Regions from separate parts of the Paenibacillus sp. EKM211P genome, predicted to be linked through region 1. Evidence: riboswitches for the same ligand, from Rfam matches in the RefSeq annotation. Region 1 holds a riboswitch; each other region holds the start of a gene.
What was found. A riboswitch is a leader RNA that binds a small molecule or an ion and turns the genes downstream of it on or off. The one in region 1 is predicted to bind cobalamin.
Positions count from the first base shown of each region.

Region 1 (2,271 bases):
AGCTGTTCGAGGTATTGTGCTGGGCGCAAATCGGTATACATCGCAAGCCCATTGGGCTGCTGAATGTGAATGGATATTTTGACCCGTTGGTAGAAATGGTACGTCATAGCGTGCAGGAAGGGTTTACCGGAGCTGATCATCCAGCGCTACTGAGTATATCTGCGGACCCGGATGAACTGCTGCATATGTTGAAAAATAAAGCAGATAACTTGAAATAAAGCTTTTTTCATGCTTGCACAACTGATTGAGGCAAGGTTATGATAAGACCCATAATCAAATAGCGGACAGACAAGGTGCCTTTGCGGTTGAGCAAAGGGTAACAGGGAATCGGGTGCAAGTCCCGAGCGGTCCCGCCACTGTAAGGAAGAGGGTTCTTTTAAATGGTCACTCGTACAAAACGGGGAAGACGAGAGAATCCGTTGATGCCAAGCCAGGAGACCTACCTTGATCTGTATGCACCGTTAACCTTCGCGGAGAGGATGGGTGTACGAAATCAGGAAATCAGGCACACGTTGCTTTTTCCATGTTGGTTACAGGTTTGCGTGGATATGAACGTGCAGCAGCGTTTGAAGCGTAAACAAAACAGATGGAAAACAACGGCAGATAGGAGGAAGACAAGAACTGTCTTCTTACGCTGTTTCGTCTGGTGAGAGAGATACGTACATAGGAACCCCATCCGGGCAGGATGGGGTTTTTTGAGTTAAAGGATGCCACAAATTATTGAAATAGATAGTATAGCTGCCCTGAAAAGGATGATAGGAGGAGCACGATGAGCCCATTAGGAAAATTGCTGGTGATTGGATTTGGACCAGGAGATATGGAACATATCACAAAACGGGCGTTGGATGCGCTGGCCGAAAGTGAGGTCATTATCGGCTACAATACCTACGTTGATTTGATCCGTCCGTTGTTGAACGGACAGGAGATTGTACGCACAGGGATGACAGAAGAAGTGAGCCGTGCGCAGGAGGCGGTTCGCCAAGCAGAGATGGGTAAGAAGGTAGCCGTCATTTCCAGTGGAGATGCTGGGGTCTATGGCATGGCAGGGCTGGTGTACGAAGTGCTGATGCAAAAAGGCTGGCGTCGCGAGGACGGGGTTGAGGTAGAAGTTGTGCCGGGGATCTCGGCTATTCAATCCTGTGCTTCGTTGTTGGGAGCGCCGGTTATGCATGATGCTTGCACAATCAGTCTGAGTGATCATCTGACCCCGTGGGAAACGATCGTGAAGCGTGTAGAAGCTGCGGCTTCGGCTGATTTTGTGATTGCCTTGTACAATCCGCGCAGTGGTCGGCGTACCCGCCAGATTGTGGAGACGCAGTCCATTTTGCTCCGTTACCGTGATCCGCAAACTCCAGTTGGACTGGTGAAGAGTGCTTATCGTGAACGTCAGCAGGTTATTGTAACGACGCTGGAAGATATGCTGAACCATGATATCGGGATGCTGACGACCGTAATCATCGGCAATTCCTCGACGACAGTGTATGACGGCTTAATCGTGACTCCGCGCGGCTATCAGCGTAAATACACGCTGGACGCGACCGAGCAAGTGCTCAAACCGCATCAGCGGCTTCGCACGGAAGCGGAGCCGTGGTCGCTGGGCGCGCAAGAGGATCGCGCGCTGGATACACCGCAGGGAGGCGGAGCTCTGACTGCGTCTCCCGAGCCTTCCGCGAGCAGCGCTGCGGTTGCCACGCAGGCACGCCCGCAAGCGATGGCTACCGTGCAGGCTGCGCCCGCGAAGCCAACCGGAGCGGCTCCAGCATCGCTGGCAGCAGAGGCACTAAGCCGCCTAGCTGTCGGCGGCAAGCTGCCGGGCGAAGCCAATGCTCGCTGGAGCGGGCAAGCGCCTACCGCCCAGAGCGCCGTCGGAACGGCAACGGTGGCTACGACTGGGAAGGCGTCAGGCGGCTTTGGCAAGCCTGCACTGTTTGAGGTGGGGGTTTCCCCTGGCGTGGGAAACAAGAAGTTCACTGCTCGGCAGATGGCACTGCTTGCCGAGGTAGCGGGTGATGATGGCGAGCTGGAATACACGCCAGATCATCAGATCGTGCTGCGCGTGCCGTGCGCAGACCCCGAGGAACTGGTCGGACGGCTTCGGGATGAACGATTCATTGTCATGCCGATCGGCGATGTGTTTAAGGTGAAGGCCTGCGACTTCTGCAATATGGAGAAAGATGATGCGGTGCCTGTGGCTGAGCATCTACAGGTTGTGCTTGGCGGATTACAGGCACCCAAGGAAACGAGTATTGCTTTGAATGGATGCGGCATGGC
Region 1 is NZ_JAAMNS010000001.1:420,658-422,928, forward strand. Features, by position in the region: gene G9G57_RS01935 (LOG family protein) at 1-218, shown strand, start outside; cobalamin riboswitch at 276-461, shown strand; gene cobJ (precorrin-3B C(17)-methyltransferase) at 770-2,271, shown strand, end outside.

Region 2 (2,271 bases), on a different contig from region 1:
TCAAAATAATCTGCTCTGCAGATGTATTCCAATCCGGTGTAAACGTATCATCTAACCACGGTAGGTGGTTGATCAAAATACCTGTGATCTGGCTGACCGGAAGACTGACCGAGCCGATGCCAAGACAGAGCAGCAGCGTCAGCAGCAGCAAGACAAGACCAGTCCCCCCAAAACCGATCAGTCTACGGTTCATTTGAAAATTTCAGGGTACACGCCCTTGGCTACTTCCTTGAGTCCTTCTGTTACGCGTGGACCTGGACGGCTAATCAAATTATCATCCACGGCAAATACACGATTGTTACGAACAGCCGATATTTGATCCCATCCACTGCGAGCTTTTATGATATCGCTGAGGGTCTGGCCTGTTTTGTCATCCTTCACACTTTTGCTGTACAAAATCACGTCAGGGTTGGCAGCTATAATATTTTCCTCACTGATTTGGTACCAGCCCTTCTGCGTGGCACCCACGTTTTCGCCGCCTGCCAATGTAATCAGTTCGTCCATAAACTCGCCTTTACCCACTGTCCAGCCTGGTGAAAACTCGACGTATACCCGCAGCTTCTGCCCTTTGCCGATATTTTTAACTCCTTCTTTCACTTCCGCTACATCTGCTCTCATCTTGTCGGTCACCGCTCTCGCTTCTTTCTGATGATCGGTGATTTTCCCATACAATTCGATGTTAGCTATGACATCTTCAACGGTCTTCGGTTCCGTTTTAAAAATCATAATTCCCATGTCACGCAGCTTAGTCGTAGCCTGTTCACTAAGTGAAATTCCTGCAAAAACAACTTCCGGGTTCGCAGCAATGATCGCCTCTTCGTTCGGTTTCATAATACCGCCCACTTTAGGCTTTTTCGTAGCTGCCTCCGGGTAATCAGAGTAGTCGGATACACCAACAATTTCCTTATCCAATCCGATAGCGAACAACGCCTCGGTTTCTGCCGGGGAGACGGAAACGATCTTGTCCGGTGCCTTTTTAAATGTAAATTCCTGTCCTGTTGCATCCTTAACCGTTAGCGGGTAAACCGTTTTGCCCGGAGGCTCTTGTGCGGTTACGGTCTGTCCCGGCTGCTGTGAAGAAGCTTGGCCCTCTTTATTTTCTGCATTTTTTCCATCCGCGCCACATGCACTCAGCACAACTGCCAATATCAGCGCCAATAGACCTGTTGTCCATACCTTTATTTTCTTTACTGCCATGATTTGCACCCCTTCATACAAAAATCGTTAAGAGCGTTACTTGAACATCATCCGTATTTCCTCATTCCAGCCTTCTTTTCCTATCAAAAACCCCCGCATCCTCATTTCAGGACACAGGGGTCACGTTAGCACAGATTGTGCGCAGGCGGGCAGCTTCCTTCCGCATGGACAGTCACTGCGAACACGTCATCCTTTCCTCGAAGGATTATGGTGACAGGCGGACGGGCAGGTATCCTGACTTATGGAAGAGGCATGCCCTGATATTCTTTCACATGCTTGGCGGCACATGTAACAGGGCTAATGAGCATGTTTCCATTTACAGTGGCGGGACCGCGTCGGACTCACACCGACTTCCCTTTTAACAGCGCAATGAAGAAAAGCAAGTTCCCTCACACGGCGCCGACCTCGTCTGCTGGATATTTGATGTAGTGTAGTCAAGCCGTTCTTTTACTTGATGATTATAGGTTAAAAAGAGTTAGCTTACAACCCAAACAGCTGCTTGATTCGCCACAACTACCCTAGTGAAAAAGCAATTTTGCTATACAATTGTGCAGTCCTGCCAGCCTTAACTGAAGCCTAATCGCTTCTCCCGGTTTTGGATTCAGACTCCAAAAATCATGACCTGGTATCAGCATACAAACCAATTGGCGAATTACACCACCATGCGTGACAACCAAAACAGAGGGCGGTGCAGCATTCAACTCTATTGGCTGAACCTCCAAAGCAATGCGCCACGCAAACAGAGAGTCGAGGAATTCACGCAGACGATTCACAAAATGGACCCAAGACTCTCCTCCAGGCGGGGTGATTCGTTGTGGCTCATCAATCCAAGCACGATACAACGCCACATCCTTAAGCATGTCATACGTTTTTCCATCCCACTCGCCAAAGTGAAGTTCTCGCAGACGTGGTTCCATCATGGGAGGCATAGCAGATAGGAAACGTTCAGTCGTCAATGCTGACCCCGGCAAAATGATCTGCAAGGTCTGGCGACATCGCATCAAGTCACTGCAATAGATTTGAGCAAAGGACTGGCCCTGCAATTTTTCCCGTAAAGGCTTTAATTCCTGCTCT
Region 2 is NZ_JAAMNS010000003.1:452,236-454,506, reverse strand. Features, by position in the region: gene G9G57_RS08220 (FecCD family ABC transporter permease) at 1-193, opposite strand, end outside; gene G9G57_RS08215 (ABC transporter substrate-binding protein) at 190-1,197, opposite strand; cobalamin riboswitch at 1,405-1,620, opposite strand; gene G9G57_RS08210 (histidine phosphatase family protein) at 1,716-2,271, opposite strand, start outside.
Region 2: it holds a riboswitch for cobalamin, as region 1 does, so the genes downstream of both, G9G57_RS08215 (ABC transporter substrate-binding protein) here and cobJ (precorrin-3B C(17)-methyltransferase) in region 1, are expected to answer to the same signal.

Region 3 (2,271 bases), 240 kb from region 1:
TTGGATAGTGGTGGATGTTTTCGGATCACGGCGCAGCTTCCCGAAAGGGGGTGAAGCCGATGGTCAACCTTGTGTCGTGCTATGATGTGCTGCGTTGGATGGTTACGTTACTAAGCCTGGTGTTTAGTATTCGTAAGCTTTATCGCTGGCTGCGTCGGAAATTTCGGAACAAGCGAAAACCCACCGCGTAATTAGGTTGGCCCCTAACAGTGGGTTTCGTTCGCATTAACATTCAGTTATGCAGCGCGCCGTGGTGGTGATCCACAGCCTTTCAAGTCCTAAGAGTCTTTGCCGTTGGAGCGGCGAAGGCTCTTTTTAGTATACGGATACGGTGGTTATCTCTATACCTAATTTTAACACGTGAATTGTGTGCACGCAACGTTAAGACATACCTTCAATTGCGCGCAAGCAATGAATAGCCTTGGTCTTGATTCACACTATATCATTCAAATTTAAATTATTACGCAACATTTGTTGACAAGCCAGTAGCAACAAAATAAGATAATCCTAAATCGTAATAAAAAGGAATAAAGGAAGAAAACAGGTGTGAGCCGGACAACTCTATATACGAAGTTTCGTAGAGACGATGTAGATAGTTGTTGAGCGTGTTCACTTAAAAGGGAAGTTCGGTAGATTCCGACACGGACCCGCCACTGTATACAGGCATCAGCAGGGTACTGCTGGAGCTTTCAGAACAAGCCACTGGAACTGTGAGGAACCGGGAAGGCCTGAAAGATACGCTTGGAGTCAGGAGACCTGCCTGTTTTGACATCACTGTCAGACCCACGGGATGCTGGGGAGGTGGTTAGGCGTGCTGCATACGGAATGTCTGAAACCGATCTGATCCCTTCTATGTTTTTGGAGCTGGCTTTGAGGTGAGTTTTGACATTTTATAATGAAAGCATTTCTGACTGCTGATCAAGTGGTTGGGAATGCTTTTTCGCGTTTTGCGTTAGGTTTATACGATTTTACAAGATAGAGGGGAAAATGTGGGATGATAGGCAATCGTAATAGGCGTTCATGGTTCATATGTACAGGATTGCTGCTGCTGATGGCAGTTATGACTCTTTCCGGATGTGGCGTAGCCACGAAGACGGAGGATAGCTCGGGCAAGGGTGAGAACACGTCTGCACAACAGACTCAAGCAGATAAAAAGCTGGTGATGGCGTATACGTGGAAACCGTCAGGCGTCGATCCGCATGGAGACAATAGCTGGGATGTGATGCGTTCCGGTGCCGGTGAGACACTCATTCGTTTGAATGAAAAGCTGGAGCCTGTGGCTTGGCTAGCCAAGGAGTGGAAACATGACAGCCCTAACGTGTGGTCGTTCAGCTTGCAGGATAAGGTCACGTTTCATAATGGAAAGAGCATGGATGCAGCAAGTGTAAAAGCATCTTTGCTGCGCTCAATCGAGAAAAGCCATCTGGCGAAGGATTTACTGGATGTGAAGTCCATTGATGTAACTGGTCCGCTGACGCTGAAAATTACGACAAACCAGCCGAATGCAGCGCTGGTATCCAATTTGGCTGATCCGTCAACGATTGTACTGGATGTGGCATCCATGAAAGATGAGCAAAGCTACCCTGCAATGACAGGTGCTTTTAAAATCAAAGCCTTCAACAAGGATCAATCCTTGGTCGTCGAGCGTTATGACGGATACTGGGGCGAAAAGGCGCGATTGGCCGAAGCGACGATGAAATTCATTACGGACGGTAATTCGCGCCTGATGGCGTTACAATCTGGTGAGGTGGATGTAGCGACGGATATTCCGGTAGATAACGCAGAGGTATTAAAAAAGAACGACAAGCTACAAGTGCTGTCGGCTCCATCCTTGCGCACCCATATGATTGTGTACAACATGGAATCACCTGTGTTCAAGGATGCAACCAACCGTAAGGTGGTGGACAGTCTGATTCCGCGCGCATCCATTGTGAGCGCCGTCATGAGAGGCTTCGGTACGGAAGCAAGCAGCCCGTTTCCGAGCATTCTTCCCTTCGGTAAGATTGAGCGCAAAGCATTGGACGGAACGGCGGAGCAGTTGTTGACGAAGGATGGCTGGCAGAAGGATGCCCAAGGTACGTGGACCAAGCAGGGCAAGCCATTCGAGGTTACGCTGCTGACCTTCCCACAGCGTCCGGAGCTATCCGTCATGGCTGAGGTGATTCAGAGCCAATTGCTGAATGAGGGAATTCAGGTCAAGATTCGCAAGGTGGAAAATATCGACGAGGCATTGACCAAAAATGATTGGGATTTTGCTATGTACAGCATGCT
Region 3 is NZ_JAAMNS010000001.1:180,510-182,780, forward strand. Features, by position in the region: gene G9G57_RS26140 (hypothetical protein) at 60-191, shown strand; cobalamin riboswitch at 574-778, shown strand; gene G9G57_RS00875 (ABC transporter substrate-binding protein) at 995-2,271, shown strand, end outside.
Region 3: it holds a riboswitch for cobalamin, as region 1 does, so the genes downstream of both, G9G57_RS00875 (ABC transporter substrate-binding protein) here and cobJ (precorrin-3B C(17)-methyltransferase) in region 1, are expected to answer to the same signal.